DNA from 4 places in the Rhizobium sp. SRDI943 genome. Region 2 is predicted to be linked to each of the others. Evidence: riboswitches for the same ligand, from Rfam matches in the RefSeq annotation. Region 2 holds a riboswitch; each other region holds the start of a gene.
What was found. A riboswitch is a leader RNA that binds a small molecule or an ion and turns the genes downstream of it on or off. The one in region 2 is predicted to bind cobalamin.

Region 1 (3,788 bases), 1.6 Mb from region 2:
TGAACAGGATGCACGCATCTCGGCGTTGAACGACGAGGGCAAGAGCGTGTCGGTGCTGCTCGTCAACGGTGTTGTGGCCGGCCTTATCGCCATGCGCGACGAGCCGCGTCAGGATGCCGAGGCCGGGCTCGCTGCCCTCAAATCAGCAGGCGTCAAGGCTATCATGCTGACCGGCGACAACAAGCGGACGGCAGCAGCCGTTGCCGGCATGCTCGGCATCGACTGGCGCGGCGAGATGATGCCGGAGGACAAGCAGCGGGTCGTCGGCGAATTGAAGCGCCAAGGCTTCATCGTCGCCAAGATCGGCGACGGCATCAACGATGCTCCGGCGCTGGCCGCTGCCGATATCGGTATCGCTATGGGCGGCGGCACCGATGTGGCGCTGGAGACGGCGGATGCCGCCGTGCTGCACGGACGCGTTGGCGACGTGGCGCGGATGATCGAACTTTCCAAACGCACGATGCGCAACATCCTGCAGAATATCACCATCGCACTCGGGCTAAAGGCGGTGTTTCTGGTGACGACGATCGCCGGCATTACCGGGCTCTGGCCAGCGATCCTCGCCGATACCGGCGCCACCGTGCTGGTGACGATCAACGCGCTCAGGCTGCTTCGAATAAAAATATGAATGTCGTTTCGGGGAGCCGGCTTCTGCCGGCTCTTTTCTGACGGGTTCTCCACAGCGCTTTTCCGTTAACGCTTCGTTATCCACATCATACACAGTCACGGCGATTCGCTGCCGCCATTGCTGCGCTGCCACAACAACTTGTTGACGTCATCAGCGATTCGCGTACCATATCTAGTGTTCGAGGTTCCGTCGATTCGTGAGGATCGGCGGCTAAGACGGGAATACGGTGCGTTTCGCCATCATGGCGCGGCAATGCCGGAGCTGCCCCCGCAACTGTAAGCGGCGAGCAACTGTCCGATTTCAGGTCACTGGAGCATGATGCTCCGGGAAGGCTGGGGCAGGGTGCTTTGACCCGTGAGCCAGGAGACCTGCCTCGAACGAAACGTCCACGGGCGGGGTGTCCGGAAGGTCGCGTTGCATGGCTGCGGGGAATCTCCGCATCGCGTTTCGCAGGCCCGAGCCTCCGCCCCCGAAACCTTCGCATTGAGCCACTTCGGGGTGAAGTCATGTCAGTATCTCAGTTCAGGCCGCCACCCGCTAGAGGTAGAGGGCGGATCACGCCCAGCGGCTGAACGAGCCGCATCGCTGCAAAATACAGAGTGTTTTCGACGGATATCGCGAGATTTCCGATCGATGTCCTGCGTCCCAATCGCGTCGTCACGAGGAATATCATGACCATCACCGTCTACAGCAAGCCTGCCTGCGTCCAATGCACTGCCACCTACCGCGCCCTCGACCGGTTGGGCGTCGATTATGACATCGTCGATATTTCGCAGAATGCCGAAGCGCTCGATCGGGTCCGCAGCCTCGGCTACATGCAGGCGCCCGTCGTCATCGCCGGCGAGCAGCATTGGGCCGGCTTCCGTCCCGACATGATCAGCGCACTTTCCTGAGGAAAGGCGATGGCTCTGATCGTCTATTATTCCAGCCGGTCCGAGAACACCCATCGGTTCGTCGCCAAGCTCGGACTGCGCGCGGCGCGCATTCCGCCAAATGGCGCAGACGCGTTCCATATCCGCGAACCCTTCGTGCTGATCGTGCCGACCTATAGCGGCGACGGCGGCAAGGGCGCCGTTCCCAAGCAGGTGATCCGTTTCCTCAACGATACGGAAAACCGAGGACACATCCGCGGCGTGATTGCCGCGGGCAACAGCAATTTCGGCGAAACATACGGGCTCGCCGGCGACGTGATCTCAAAGAAGTGCCAGGTGCCTTACCTCTACAGGTTCGAACTGCTGGGCACAGAAGCGGATGTCGCCAACGTCAAACACGGAATGGAACGGTTTTGGACACGGGAATTCTCGAACGCCCTTTGAAAGCAGCGGAAACGCTCGACTACCACGCGCTGAATGCGATGCTGAACCTCTATGACGATCAGGGGCGGATCCAGCTCGACAAGGATCGAATGGCGGCCAAGCAGTATTTCCTGCAGCATGTGAACCAGAACACGGTGTTCTTTCACAATCTCCGGGAAAAGCTCGATTACCTCGTGACCGAGGGCTATTACGAGCAGGAGGTTCTCGACCAGTATTCCTTCAATTTCGTGCGGGATCTGTTCGACCAGGCCTATGCCAAGAAGTTCCGTTTCCCGACCTTCCTCGGCGCCTTCAAATATTACACCAGCTATACGCTGAAGACCTTCGACGGAAAGCGCTATCTCGAGCGCTATGAGGACCGCATCTGCATGGTGGCCCTGGCCTTGGCGCGCGGCGACGAGAGCCTTGCCCGCGACATGGTCGACGAGATCATTTCCGGCCGCTTCCAGCCGGCGACGCCGACCTTCCTCAATGCCGGTAAGAAGCAGCGCGGCGAACTGGTTTCCTGCTTCCTGCTGCGCGTCGAGGACAATATGGAATCGATCGGCCGGTCGATCAATTCGGCGCTGCAATTGTCGAAGCGCGGCGGCGGCGTGGCGCTGTCGCTGACGAATATCCGCGAGGCAGGCGCGCCGATCAAGCATATCGAGAACCAGTCCTCGGGCATCATCCCTGTCATGAAGCTGCTCGAAGACAGTTTTTCCTATGCCAACCAGCTCGGCGCACGGCAGGGCGCGGGGGCCGTCTATCTCAATGCCCATCACCCCGACATCATGCGCTTTCTCGACACCAAGCGCGAAAATGCCGACGAGAAGATCCGCATCAAGACGCTGTCGCTCGGCGTCGTCGTGCCCGATATCACCTTCGAACTCGCGAGGAACAACGAGGACATGTACCTGTTCTCGCCCTATGACGTGGAGCGCGTCTATGGCGTGCCCTTCACCGAGATTTCGGTGACGGAAAAGTACCGCGAGATGGCTGACGACGCCCGCATCTCCAAGAAGAAGATCAAGGCACGCGAATTCTTCCAGGTGCTTGCCGAAATCCAGTTCGAGAGCGGCTATCCCTACATCATGTTCGAGGACACGGTGAACCGGGCAAACCCGATCGCCGGACGTGTTTCGATGAGCAATCTATGCTCGGAAATCCTGCAGGTGAGTGAGGCGAGCGAATATAACGACGACCTCTCCTACAAACATCTCGGCAAGGACATCTCCTGTAATCTCGGCTCGCTGAACATCGCGGCAGCGATGGATTCGGTCGATTTCGGCAAGACGATCGAGACCTCGATCCGGGCGTTGAGTGCTGTTTCCGACATGAGCCACATCTCCTCAGTCCCTTCGATCGAGAAGGGCAATGACGAGAGCCATGCGATCGGCCTCGGCCAGATGAATCTGCACGGCTACCTCGCCCGCGAACGCATCTTCTATGGCTCCGAGGAAGGCGTCGATTTCACCAACATCTATTTCTACACGGTGACCTACTACGCGATCCGCGCCTCGAATCTTTTGGCGGTCGAACGCGGCGCGAGCTTCAAGGGCTTCGAGAACTCGAAATATGCCTCCGGCGACTATTTCGACAAATATACCGACCGGCTCTGGGAGCCTGCGACGGAGAGGGTCAAGGCGCTGTTCGAGACGTCAGGCATTCACATTCCGACGCAGGAAGATTGGGTGGCGTTGAAGAAGGCGGTGATGGCCTCCGGCCTCTATAACCAGAACCTGCAAGCAGTGCCGCCGACAGGCTCGATCTCTTATATCAATCACTCGACCTCCTCGATCCATCCGATCGTCTCGAAGATCGAGATCCGCAAGGAAGGCAAGATCGGCCGCGTCTATTATCCG
Region 2 (3,788 bases):
CGGCCAAAAATCTCCTCGGTCGCCGCCGCCGCATTTTCCACTGATACGGGATCTGCGACGTTGACGCCGAAAGCGACGGTGCCGGATCCGAGAGCGGAAGCGCTGTCCTTCGCCATGTTTTCGTTCAAGTCCCAGATGGCCACCTTGCCACCAGACTGGATGACGCGCTCTGCGATAGCATAGCCGATGCCGCGCGCACCGCCTGTGATCACGATGATGCGTTCCTTCAAGTCGATCATGTTCATTGGGCCGTTATCCTCCGATTGAGCCGCCGATAGCCGAATATCCAATTCCGGGACTTCGCCTTCAGCGTATCGATATGACGGTCAGGAATAAAGACATCTCGGCCTCGCACGGCGTCGGCGATACCGGTTTGCTCACCTTGACTGTCAATGGCGTGACTGTGCGATTGAGGCGATGCTCCACCGCACTGCCCTAGGCGTTCAGTCCCCATCCATCATGAAAGACGAGTTCCTCGAGCGGTAGCCGCTGCCGCCAGCCTTTGACGGAGAGTTCCGGCTCGTCATAGAGCCGGTCGACGAAACCGGCACAGAGCCAGGCGACCACCTCGATATGCTCGGGTATGCCGAGAATGCTCTTTAGATCGCCTTCGCGAAAAATGCTGACCCAACCGATGCCGACCCCTTCCGCCCGCGCCGCCAGCCAGAGATTCTGGATGGCGCAGACGGTCGAATATGAATCCATCTTCGGATTGTGGGTGCGCCCCAGCACCACGCTGCCACTACGCGTGGGATCGCAGGTCACGCATATGCCGAGCGGCGCCTCCACGATGCCTTCGAGCTTGAGGGCGCGGTAGGCCTGCCGCCGCTCGCCGGCAAACATCTGCGCCGCCTCCTCGTTGGCGCTCGCAAAGGCGTCCCGGACGCGCGCCCGCACAGTTGGGCTTTTCACCAGAATGAAATTCCACGGCTGCATGAAACCAACCGACGGCGCGTGATGCGCTGCCGTCAGCAACCGCTTCACGACATCGTCGGGCAAAGGGTCGGGGAGGAACTGACTGCGAACGTCACGCCGCGTCATGATCGCGTGATAGACGGCCTCGCGTTCGATCAAGGAAAAACCGGATGCCGCCGAAAGGGCATCCTCATCAAAGGGTCGCATCGTCAAATCCCAAACAACGCGACCGCCCCGCCGTCCGCGCGGATCGGTCTATCTTGCCAGGCCGGTCTTCTGACTCGGCGTCATCCGTCTGCCGCAGCCTTCCCGGCGAAAAGCCAGTGGCGTGATGAAGCGGCAGGCGTCGGCCTTACAGCGTTGGGCACGTTCCGGTCTTGCACCGGATTCCCGATTCTCCCGCCTTACCGGCGGGCACCTGACGGCGCATCTATTTCAGGAAACCGGCGCGGCGGCAAGCTGGACCCGATGTGGCGTTGAAGCCGCGTTCGGTTTGGCAGCGGCGCGATGTTCCCTGAACGCCGCAGCCAGCGTTCTGAGCGCCGAGCGCGATCTTGCATCCGTTAGTGTCGAATGCAGGACAATCTCCGACGAGGGCAGCGGCGGCAGGCTGAAGCGCTGACTCACTTCAATCGAGCCCACCGGCGCAAGACGGTGGGAGAATGCCGCGACCGCAAGTCCAGCCGACACCGCCGCCGTCATCACCAGCGAGCCCCCGCCGAGGAAAACCTCGTTCCACGCGATTCCTGCACCATCGAGCGCGTGGGTGGCGATGTTGTGGACGCCACAGGACGGTGACAGCGCAGCAAGACGCAGCGGCTCGCCGCGGCGATACTCGAACTGCGGTGCCGCGAACCACCCGAAATGCTCCGGCCCCAGCACCTCGCCGTCACGCCGGTCCTCCTCCCGGCGAATGATCGCCGCATCCAGCTCACCGCGATCGAATGCATCGAGCAACACTCGAGAATTGTCGAGCCGCACCTCGATCGTCAGCCCTGGATCGTGAGCGCTGAGACGCGCCAGAATCGTCGGAACCTCCGGCCCCGCCACATGCGCGGCTATGCCGAGCGTGAAGTGCCGGCTTGTCGAGGAAAGAGCTGCGACCGCACGATCATGAGCGCCGATGAAATCCCGCGCGGATTGAAGAAAGACCGCGCCCTGCGCCGACAGGCGCACCAAACGCGGGGTCCGCTCGATCAGCCTGTGGCCGAGCCGCTCCTCCAACCGCTTCAACTTGACGCTAATTGCGGCCTGGGTGCTGCCTAACGCCTCAGCGGCGCGGGTGAAGCTCTGCAGCTCGGCAATAGTCACGAACGCCCGGACCGCATCCACATCGAGCATCGTCATATCAATCATCCAAAATTGTTGTTTCTGAAATAGAAAATCATCCAATTCAGTTATGGTCAAGTGACGATTATGGTGGCTCCCGGCAGCGCATCGATTTCACCTGTCATCGGGATTTCGCCGTCGCTCATCCCGTGCTGAAAGGATAACCATGTCACCCGCTTCCATCATCTCATCCAGGCTGCAGGGCATCGTCGCCTTGGCAGCTGCTTGCCTTTCATCCCTGATGTTCGGCCTGGAGATCTCAAGCGTACCCGCGATATTGCCGACGCTGGAGGCGGTGCTGCATGCCGATTTCCAGCAACTTCAATGGATCATGAATGCCTATACGATCGCGGTGACAACGGTGCTTATGGCAACGGGCACGCTGGCCGACCGTTATGGCCGCAAGCGCGTCTTCCTGATCGGCATCATTGCCTTCGGCTTGACCTCGCTGATCTGCGGGCTCGCGGACAATGCATCCGTTCTGATCGTCGCCCGCTTCCTCCAGGGCATGAGTGGCGGCGCTATGCTGATCTGCCAGGTGGCCGTCCTCTCGCACCAGTTTCCAGAGGGGCGGCAGCGCAGCATGGCCTTCGGCTGGTGGGGGATTATCTTCGGCATCGGCTTGGGATTCGGGCCGCTCGTCGGCGTTATGATCGCGGCCTTGTCGACCTGGGAATGGGTGTTCCTGGTCCATGTTGTGCTGGCGGCCGTGACAGCCACGCTCGCCGTCTTCGGTGTCTGTGAATCGCGTGACCCCGAGGCGAAAAGCCTCGATATCGCGGGCATCGCCACCCTGTCGCTTTCCGTCTTCTGCCTTGCCTTCTACATCACCCAGGGGCCGGCCCTCGGTTTTGACAATACGACGGCACTTGCAGCCATCGGCCTTTCTGCCGCAAGTTTCATAGCCTTCATCGTTGCAGAGAAGATCAATTCGCGGCCGATGTTTGATGTCTCGGTCTTTCGCATCCGCGCCTTCTCCGGCGCCATAATCGGCTCGGTCGCGATGAATATCAGCTTTTGGCCCTTCATGATCTATCTGCCGATCTGGTTTCAGGCAGGCCTTGGTTATGGTAGTCTCGCCGCCGGTCTGTCGCTGCTCGCCTATACGCTTCCCACGCTCATCGTCCCGCCGCTGGCTGAGCGGCTATCGCTGCGCTATCGCCCCGGTCTCGTCATTCCAATCGGCCTGTTCACGATCGGCCTCGGTTTCCTGCTGATGCGGCTCGGAGCTGCCTCCGACGCGGCAAGCTGGCTGACCATGCTGCCCGGCGCATTGCTTTCCGGCCTCGGCCTCGGAATGACCAATACCCCCGTCACCAACACGACGACAGGTGCGGTCGCGCGCGACCGCGCCGGCATGGCATCGGGGATCGATATGAGCGCCCGGATGATCTCACTCGCGATCAACATCGCAGTGATGGGCTTCATCCTGGTCAGCGGCGTGTTCTCACATCTAGAAAACGTCCTGCCGGCGACGCTCGGCCCGGAACAACTGCGGGCTATGGCTGAACGCATCTCAGCCGGAAACATCGCCTCCCTCCCCG
Region 3 (3,788 bases), 1.3 Mb from region 2:
TTGCGGTCCAATCGGCTTTTGCCTGGGCGGCCGCGCGCAGTTCCATTTCCTTACGCAGGTCGGCGATGCGCAGCACCGAATAGACGAAGCTCATGGCGCCGGCGATGCCGAGCGCCAGAACGAGCTTGTCGGCGCCGTACTCGCCGAAGCCGGTCATGAAGGCGACCAGGCTGTCGTCGAGCTGTAGCAGCGTGCCGAGAAGCCAGAGGGTCACTCCAGACACCACGATCGACACGCATTGCCGTCCGGCCCTGCTTTGGAAAAACACCGGCATTATGCCTTCTCCATCTCCACCTTCGCGGAAATATCACGAAAGTCTGAAATGTTTGTTGAAACCAGAAGGCGAATTATCAGAGGCGGCAGCCTGTTGCTGTGCCGCAGAGAGACCCGACGGGGCCTGTGGGGAACTAGGGCGTCGTTATCAGCGCGATCGCCTTCGTGGTTCGGGAGACCGGCTGATGCGGGAAAAGAACGAAGGCGAGCGTGCTAATGCATCGCTCGCCCTTTCTCGTGCTTCAGGCGGTGACGATCAGCAGCGGAACGCTGAAGATGAGACCGACCAGAACCGTGACTGTGGCGACACGCATAAAACGCAGGCGTCGCGTGCGCTCGCCACTCCAATCATATGTCATTCTTCCATCTCCTTGGGACAAGGAAGTAGTCCCCGCAAAGCCGGGTTCAACATAGATGACGCGATTTGCTTGTGCAAAGCTGGATAAGATCAGCAGTCTCTAATGCTGGAAGCGCAGAGACCAGCGCTGTCCGTTGCTGGTCATGCGGATGACGGAAAGCGGCTCGACGTCGCTCAGCCAGAAGGAGGAGAGCGGCGCCTGCAGTACATGCACGATCGCTGCCCGGATGACGGCCGCGTGGCTAACGGCGATCACATGGCCGCCGAGGCTCGATTGCTCATCCATCCAGCCGGCGATGCGCGTGCGCAGATCAACAAGGCTCTCGCCGCCATGCGGGGCCGCTTCCGGATCGCTCATCCACCCCACGAGGTTCTCCGGCTCTTCGGTCCCGATGGCCGCGATCGACCTGCCGGCCCAGCGGCCATGGTCGCAGTCGCAAAGCGCCTGATCTATTTGGGCTTCGAGGCGGAGCGCATCGGCAGTCTGACGGGCGCGCAAGGCGGGGCTCGTGACAATAAGGTCGGCGCGGGGCAGAGCGATCATCCTGCCGGCCTCCTCCACTGCCTTGTCCTCCAGCGGTTCGTCGAGCGGGAACAGGGCCTTGCGGCTTGCCGCCGTCGCGCCATGGCAGATCCAGGTGAGGCGCGTGTTCACAGCCGTTCTTGCCTCCCGGAATGCGGCGACAGCGTCCTTCGCCGGCTTGTGAAGTTTCGTTGACAGTCTCTTCGGCGTGCAGATATAACCGTGCTGTTGCGGGTTTGGAAGCCGGTGTAAGTCCGGCGCGGTCGCGCCACTGTGACCAGCGTGTCGAAAGCTCTTCGCGCTGGAAGTCAGACCCTACTGCACGAGCACTCTTTCGACTGAACGCGTCATTCCCGGAGGAATACATGTCTGACACCACTTTCGCGCCCGTAGCAGTACCGGCGCCGATCCCTGTAGGAGAGATCCTGCCCTGGGCGATCTTCGGCGGCCTGCTGATGCTCATCGTCCTCTATTTCGTCGGCACCGAGGAAGGCGCGATGGCGCTGTTCAACGGCATGTATGTGCACGAATTCGTGCATGACGGCCGCCATCTCCTCGGCTTTCCCTGCCACTAAAGCGCTTCGCGATCGGAGTTCCTGACATGGTTGGAAACCTTCTGCTTCGCGGCATGCTCGCGGGCCTGATTGCCGGCATCCTCGTTTTCGCTTTCGCCCATATTTTCGGCGAGCCGCTGGTCGATGCGGCGATCGCTTTCGAGGAGGCAAGTGCCCAAGCAGCCGGCGAGGCTGCCGAACCCGAAATCGTCAGCCGCGCCACACAGGCCGGTCTTGGCCTTTTCACCGGCGTCATGGCCTACAGCGTCGCCGTCGGTGGGCTCTTCGCGCTCGCTTTCGCTTTCGTGCAAGGCCGCTTCAGCAGCCTTTCGCCGCGCGGTACCTCGGCCGTCATCGCCATCGCCGCCTTCGTGGCGGTCGTGCTTGTTCCCAGCATCAAATATCCCGCCACTCCGCCGGCGGTCGGCAATCCCGACACGATCGGCGTCAGGACCGAACTGTTCTTCCTGATGATCGTCGTTTCGCTTGCCGCGCTCATTGCCGCGGTGGCGCTGTCACGTCGTCTCTCCGGGCGCTTCGGTCCCTGGAACGGCGCGACTATCGCCGGCGTTGCCTATCTCGTCTTCATCGGCCTCGTGCTCTCTCTGCTGCCGCCGATCAACGAGGTGCCGGAGAACTTCTCGGCGATGGTGCTCTGGCGTTTCCGCACCACTTCGCTCGGAATGCATGTGATCCTCTGGGCAACGCTCGGCCTCGCCTTCGGGGCGCTGGCGGAAAAGCGGCTTGCCGTTAAGGGCGGGCAACGCGGCCGGCCGGCCACGGCATTGCACTGAACGCATCGAAGGGCGCCGCTTTGCCGGCGCCCTGAACTTTTCGGGCGAGTATGAAAAACGACAGAGCCAGACCACTGCTGTTGACGGCGTTCTCTGCCGTCGCGTTTTTTTGTGTGGTCGCTGGAAGCGCTTTTGCCCATAGCCGCAGCGACGGCGGCAGCCATGCGGGCCTGGATATCCCGCAAATTTCCCACGGCGAGATGGCTGTCATGTCTGACTATCGCAGTGGGATTGTCGATCTTGCATCCCGTGCTGTCGATACGAACCAGCCGTTCCGCCGCGTGCTGAACTATGCAGAGATCCAGTATTCCTACTGTCTGTGGGGCCGGATGCCGGGCAGCGTGACGGATGAGGAAAGCCCGTTCAACGAATGCGCTCATGCCTATCTCGCCGCGACCAAGGCGGTCTTGCTTTCGATGCGCGAGATGCCGCGGGAGGCTGCCGCGGCGGGTGAAATCATTTCCGCGGTCGACGCCGACATGGCGCGGCGCGGGCTTGCGCTGATCAGCTGCCGGTTCAGCGACGAAGCCTTCAACACTGCCGATATCGTCAAGCCGCGCTGGAGCGAGATCCCATTCCATGCCGCCAGCATGGCGTCGCTGACGGGGCTTGCCGCGTTGTTCGGACTTGGCGTGTTTGCGCTTCGTCGCTTCTCGCGACCGAAAGCTCAGTCGTCGGAATAGCGCTGCTCGCGCCACGGATCGCCGTAGATGTGGTAGCCGTTCTTTTCCCAGAAGCCGGCCTGGTCGGCAGGCATCAGCTCGATGCGGCGCAGCCATTTGGCGCTTTTCCAGAAATAGAGATGCGGCACGACGAGGCGCATCGGGCCGCCGTGCTCCGGTGTCAGCGGCAGGCCTTCCCAGGCGGTGGCGAGGATCGCATCCTCGGCAGCGAAATCGGAGAGCGGCAGGTTGGTGGTATAGCCGTCATAACTCGTCAGCATGACGTAAGCGGCTTCAGGCTTCGGCATGGCGAGGTCGAGCAGATTGCGCGTCGAAACGCCCTTCCATTTGTTGTCGTAGCGCGACCAGGTGGTGACGCAGTGGATATCGCTCACCCCCGTGCTCTGTTCGATCGCCTGGAAGTCGGCCCAGGTGAGGGTGCGCGTCGTTTCGACGAGGCCGCGCACCTCGAGCCGCCAGGTCTCGGTCGAGATGACAGGCTGCTGGCCGAGATCGAGCACCGGCCAGTTCTTGACGAGGTGCTGGCCGGGCGGCAGGCGCTCGGCTTCGGGACGGCTGATACGGCCGGTCAGGAACTTGCCCTCTGCCGCCCAGCGGCGCTTG
Region 4 (3,788 bases), 160 kb from region 2:
CGATCGCTGCCCTCACCGCACCCTGGTCCATTTCGTGCAGGCCGATAACGACAAGGCGCGTAGCGCGCTTTTCGCTCGCGCCCCAGGCGCGGTCGAAATAATGGTCGATCCGGCTGCCGACGGCCTGGAGCTGCAGGCGCATCGGCTTGCCCGAGACATCGACAAAACCCTTGAGGCGCAGCACGTCATGGGCAGCAATGATGCTCTTCAGCGCTTCGACGAAGCCGGCGGGATCGGCAATGGGTCCGAGATCGACGACGAAGCTGTCGAATTCATCATGGTCGTGCGGCGCACCGTCTTCATGCTCCAGCTCGTGATGCGACTTGCGATTGGCGACATCGTCCTCCGTGCCGACGCCGAGGCCGAGCAGGATGCCGGCCGACACCTCGCCGTTCCTCGCCTCGATCATCACGGGCTTGCGCACCGTGCGGGAGGCGACCTCGTCTCGCACCCTGATAAGCCCTGCAGCATCGATCAGGTCGGTCTTGTTGAGCACGATGAGGTCGGCACAGGTCAGTTGATCCTCGAACAGCTCCTCGATCGGGCTTTCGTGATCGAGCGATTCATCCTCGGCGCGGCGCGCATCGACGGCATCATGGTCGTCGGCGAAGCGGCCGGCGGCAACAGCGGCGCTGTCGACCACCGTGATCACACCGTCGACGGTCACCTGGGTACGAATGTCGGGCCAGTTGAAGGCGGCGACCAGCGGCTGCGGCAGGGCAAGGCCAGAAGTCTCGATGACGATATGGTCGGGCCGCTGTTCGCGCTCGAGCAGCTTGGTCATCGTCGGAATGAAATCGTCCGCAACGGTGCAGCAGATGCAGCCGTTGGTCAGCTCGATGATGTCGTCCTCGGTGCAATTCTCCGCACCGCAGCCCTTCAGCACGTCGCCGTCGACGCCGAGATCGCCGAATTCGTTGATGATCAACGCAATCTTCTTACCGCCGGCATTGGTGAGCAGGTTGCGGATCATCGTGGTCTTGCCGGCGCCGAGAAAGCCGGTGATGACGGTTGCGGGAATCTTCTGCTGGTTCATGGACTTAACCCTTCATTTTCAGCGACAGACCTGCCGCGATGAAATAAACTTCGGCGGCCTTCGCCGCGATCGATTGGTGCAAGCGGCCGGCATGATCGCGAAAATCCCGCGCCATGCGATTGTCGGGCACGATGCCGAGACCGACCTCGTTGGAAACGAAAACGAGCCGCGCCTTCGCGCCGAGCAGAAAATCGGCAAGTGCGGCAAATTCCGCCGCCATGTTCCGCTCCTCCATCATCAGATTGGTGACCCAGAGCGTCAGGCAATCGATCAACACGATGCGCCCTTCGCCATCGATGGCGGCGAGCTTGCCGACGAGGTCGAGCGGCTCTTCATGCGTCGTCCAGGACGGACCGCGATCGGCCTTGTGTTGCGTGATGCGCGCCTGCATCTCCTCGTCCCAGGCACGGCCGGTGGCAAGGTAGTGGCGATCGAGGCCACTTGCCGTCACGAGGTCTTCGGCGAAGCGGGATTTGCCGGAACGTGCGCCGCCGAGGATGAAGGTGGCAGTCATGCTCAAACGCCTCTCAGGGAGAGTGCGTAGCCGTGGCTTGTTCCGAGTGCACCTTTCTCGGCTACTGAGGGTGTGACACCCCCCTCTGTCCTGCCGGACATCTCCCCCACAAGGGGAGAGATTGAATCGCCGAGAGCTTTTCTCCAAACAATTGATGTGGGACGACGGTCGTGCTGCTTGCCGATCTCCCTCCTTGTGGGGGAGATGTCCGGCAGGACAGAGGGGGGGATCCAGCATTCGACATAAACGGCCGAAAGCACACCTCTTGCAGCACTGCTTGGAGGCGTCGCGCGCGCTGCACCAGGCCGCGCCGAATTCAATCGTTCAGCCAAGACAACCTCCGTGCTGGCAACGGGCATAGTGCCCAGGTGTGGGCTTCTCGCCCGGCACGCATGGCAGGTCTCCTGGCTCGCGGTTATCGGCCGCGATCGGGGCAGACCGGAAACCGGTCGCCCTGATCGTGCCAGCGGATCATCCTCGCCTTCCCGGCTGCATCAGTGAAAAGGTGGACGATTCGTAGACTTGAGAGGCGTCCGACCCCGGTTGATCACCATGCATATCCAGTGGCTTTCCCGGCATGTCGCCCATCCCGCCCGCCCGCACGATTGCAGGCTCCGAGCCGGAAGGGCTTGATGCCGGATGGAAGACCCTGACCGCTCTACAGTCGCGGGGTCGGCTGTGATGAAGGCGCCCGGCTTGGGTCCGCCCCGTCACATTCCCTTTTCATCCGGAAGGGCGTAACACCGATCCGGAACCATCCGTTATGTCAGGATGGTCAGTCGACCATCCGTTATCGGGATGGTTAGGCAAGCGCAGGGGTGAAGTCAACCGGCCTTGGCGGCCGCTCGATCACCGGCTACGAGGCGTTGCCACGCCAACACGACTTACTCTACCTAAAATATCGTCTTTTATCAGAGACTTACGTCATAAATATTTATCCCGCGCGCCGGCTTTTCGCCGCAATTGCGTCGCAAGCGGAGTGCCCGACCATCTCCGCCCTTGACCGGGCCTCTCCCCGCCTAGTTGTCTAGCCATGCTTATGAAATTGGATCGGCGCCGTTTCCGCGCGCTGCGTGTTTTCTTCGATCCGGGACGCCTGCGGGCGCTGACCCGGCGTAGCGAGGTCGGCCTGTCGCTAGCGGGCGCCGTTGTCGGCATCATCTCGGGTCTTGCCGTCACCGGCATGAGCTACGTCTCCAATGAGCTGCATCAACTGGTCTTCGGCATCGCCGACAGCGAACGACTGAGCTCGTCCGAGATCGAGAATAAGATGCTGCTGCTCACCGCCCCCGTCATCGGCGGCGCCCTGCTTGGCCTGTTGCTCCTGGTGCTGGCGAAACGGCGCAAGAAACCGATGGTCGACCCGATCGAGGCCAATGCGCTGCATGGCGGCCGCCTGTCCCTGACCGACAGCATCATCGTTGCCGTGCAGAACCTGATCTCCAACGGTTTCGGCGCCTCGGTCGGCCTGGAGGCCGGCTATACCCAGCTTGCCGCCGGCCTCGCCTCGAAATTCGGCCTGAAGCTGCAGCTTCGCCGCTCGGACCTGCGCACCCTCGTTGGCTGCGGCGCGGCGGGTGCCATCGCCGCCGCCTTCAACGCGCCGCTGACCGGTGCTTTCTATGCCTTCGAGCTGATCATCGGCACCTATACGATCGTCTCGCTGACGCCTGTCGTCGTCTCCGCCCTTGTCTCCACCCTGATCGCAAGGCTGCTTGCCGGCAGCGATTTCACCATCGATATCGGCAGCTTCGGCTCGGTCGTGCCGGCCGACTATATCCCGGCGCTGCTGCTCGGTGCTTTCTGCGCTGGCGTCGGCATCCTGATCATGCAGGGCGTCGCCTTTGTCGAAGAACTGGCGCGCAAGAGTTCGATCGCCCCACCCTTCCGCCCGGCACTCGGTGGCATCATCGTCGGGCTCTTGGCGATGATCTCGCCGCAGGTGCTCTCGGCCGGCCACGGCGCGCTGCATCTCAACCTTTCCCGTGAGGTGGCAATCCCGACACTGATCGGCCTCTTCCTGTTGAAATCCTTCGCCTCGGCGATCTCGATCGGCTCCGGCTTCAGGGGCGGCCTGTTTTTCGCCTCTCTGTTCATGGGCGCCCTGCTCGGCAAACTCTTCGCCTATTGCGGCCCCTATTTCGCCGATGCGACGCTGACGCCTGTCATCTACGCCGTGGTCGGCATGAGTTCGCTTGCCGTCGCCGTCATCGGCGGTCCATTGACCATGACGTTCCT

Region 1: it holds a riboswitch for cobalamin, as region 2 does, so the genes downstream of both, nrdH (glutaredoxin-like protein NrdH) here and bluB (5,6-dimethylbenzimidazole synthase) in region 2, are expected to answer to the same signal.
Region 3: it holds a riboswitch for cobalamin, as region 2 does, so the genes downstream of both, AC245Y_RS17980 (CbtB domain-containing protein) here and bluB (5,6-dimethylbenzimidazole synthase) in region 2, are expected to answer to the same signal.
Region 4: it holds a riboswitch for cobalamin, as region 2 does, so the genes downstream of both, cobU (bifunctional adenosylcobinamide kinase/adenosylcobinamide-phosphate guanylyltransferase) here and bluB (5,6-dimethylbenzimidazole synthase) in region 2, are expected to answer to the same signal.

Annotation. Positions count from the first base shown of each region.
Region 1 covers NZ_CM172787.1:3,882,578-3,886,365, reverse strand. The annotation lists gene AC245Y_RS19620 (heavy metal translocating P-type ATPase) at 1-628, shown strand, start outside; cobalamin riboswitch at 793-1,018, shown strand; gene nrdH (glutaredoxin-like protein NrdH) at 1,300-1,521, shown strand; gene nrdI (class Ib ribonucleoside-diphosphate reductase assembly flavoprotein NrdI) at 1,531-1,944, shown strand; gene nrdE (class 1b ribonucleoside-diphosphate reductase subunit alpha) at 1,983-3,788, shown strand, end outside.
Region 2 covers NZ_CM172787.1:2,245,935-2,249,722, forward strand. The annotation lists gene AC245Y_RS11635 (SDR family NAD(P)-dependent oxidoreductase) at 1-245, opposite strand, end outside; gene bluB (5,6-dimethylbenzimidazole synthase) at 436-1,122, opposite strand; cobalamin riboswitch at 1,165-1,352, opposite strand; gene AC245Y_RS11645 (LysR family transcriptional regulator) at 1,351-2,262, opposite strand; gene AC245Y_RS11650 (MFS transporter) at 2,411-3,788, shown strand, end outside.
Region 3 covers NZ_CM172787.1:3,528,438-3,532,225, reverse strand. The annotation lists gene AC245Y_RS17990 (putative bifunctional diguanylate cyclase/phosphodiesterase) at 1-274, opposite strand, end outside; gene AC245Y_RS17985 (histidine phosphatase family protein) at 732-1,286, opposite strand; adenosylcobalamin (AdoCbl) riboswitch at 1,364-1,506, shown strand; gene AC245Y_RS17980 (CbtB domain-containing protein) at 1,520-1,729, shown strand; gene AC245Y_RS17975 (CbtA family protein) at 1,756-2,502, shown strand; gene AC245Y_RS17970 (hypothetical protein) at 2,553-3,185, shown strand; gene AC245Y_RS17965 (sulfite oxidase-like oxidoreductase) at 3,170-3,788, opposite strand, start outside.
Region 4 covers NZ_CM172787.1:2,409,719-2,413,506, forward strand. The annotation lists gene cobW (cobalamin biosynthesis protein CobW) at 1-1,036, opposite strand, end outside; gene cobU (bifunctional adenosylcobinamide kinase/adenosylcobinamide-phosphate guanylyltransferase) at 1,041-1,550, opposite strand; cobalamin riboswitch at 1,928-2,324, opposite strand; gene AC245Y_RS12465 (chloride channel protein) at 2,584-3,788, shown strand, end outside.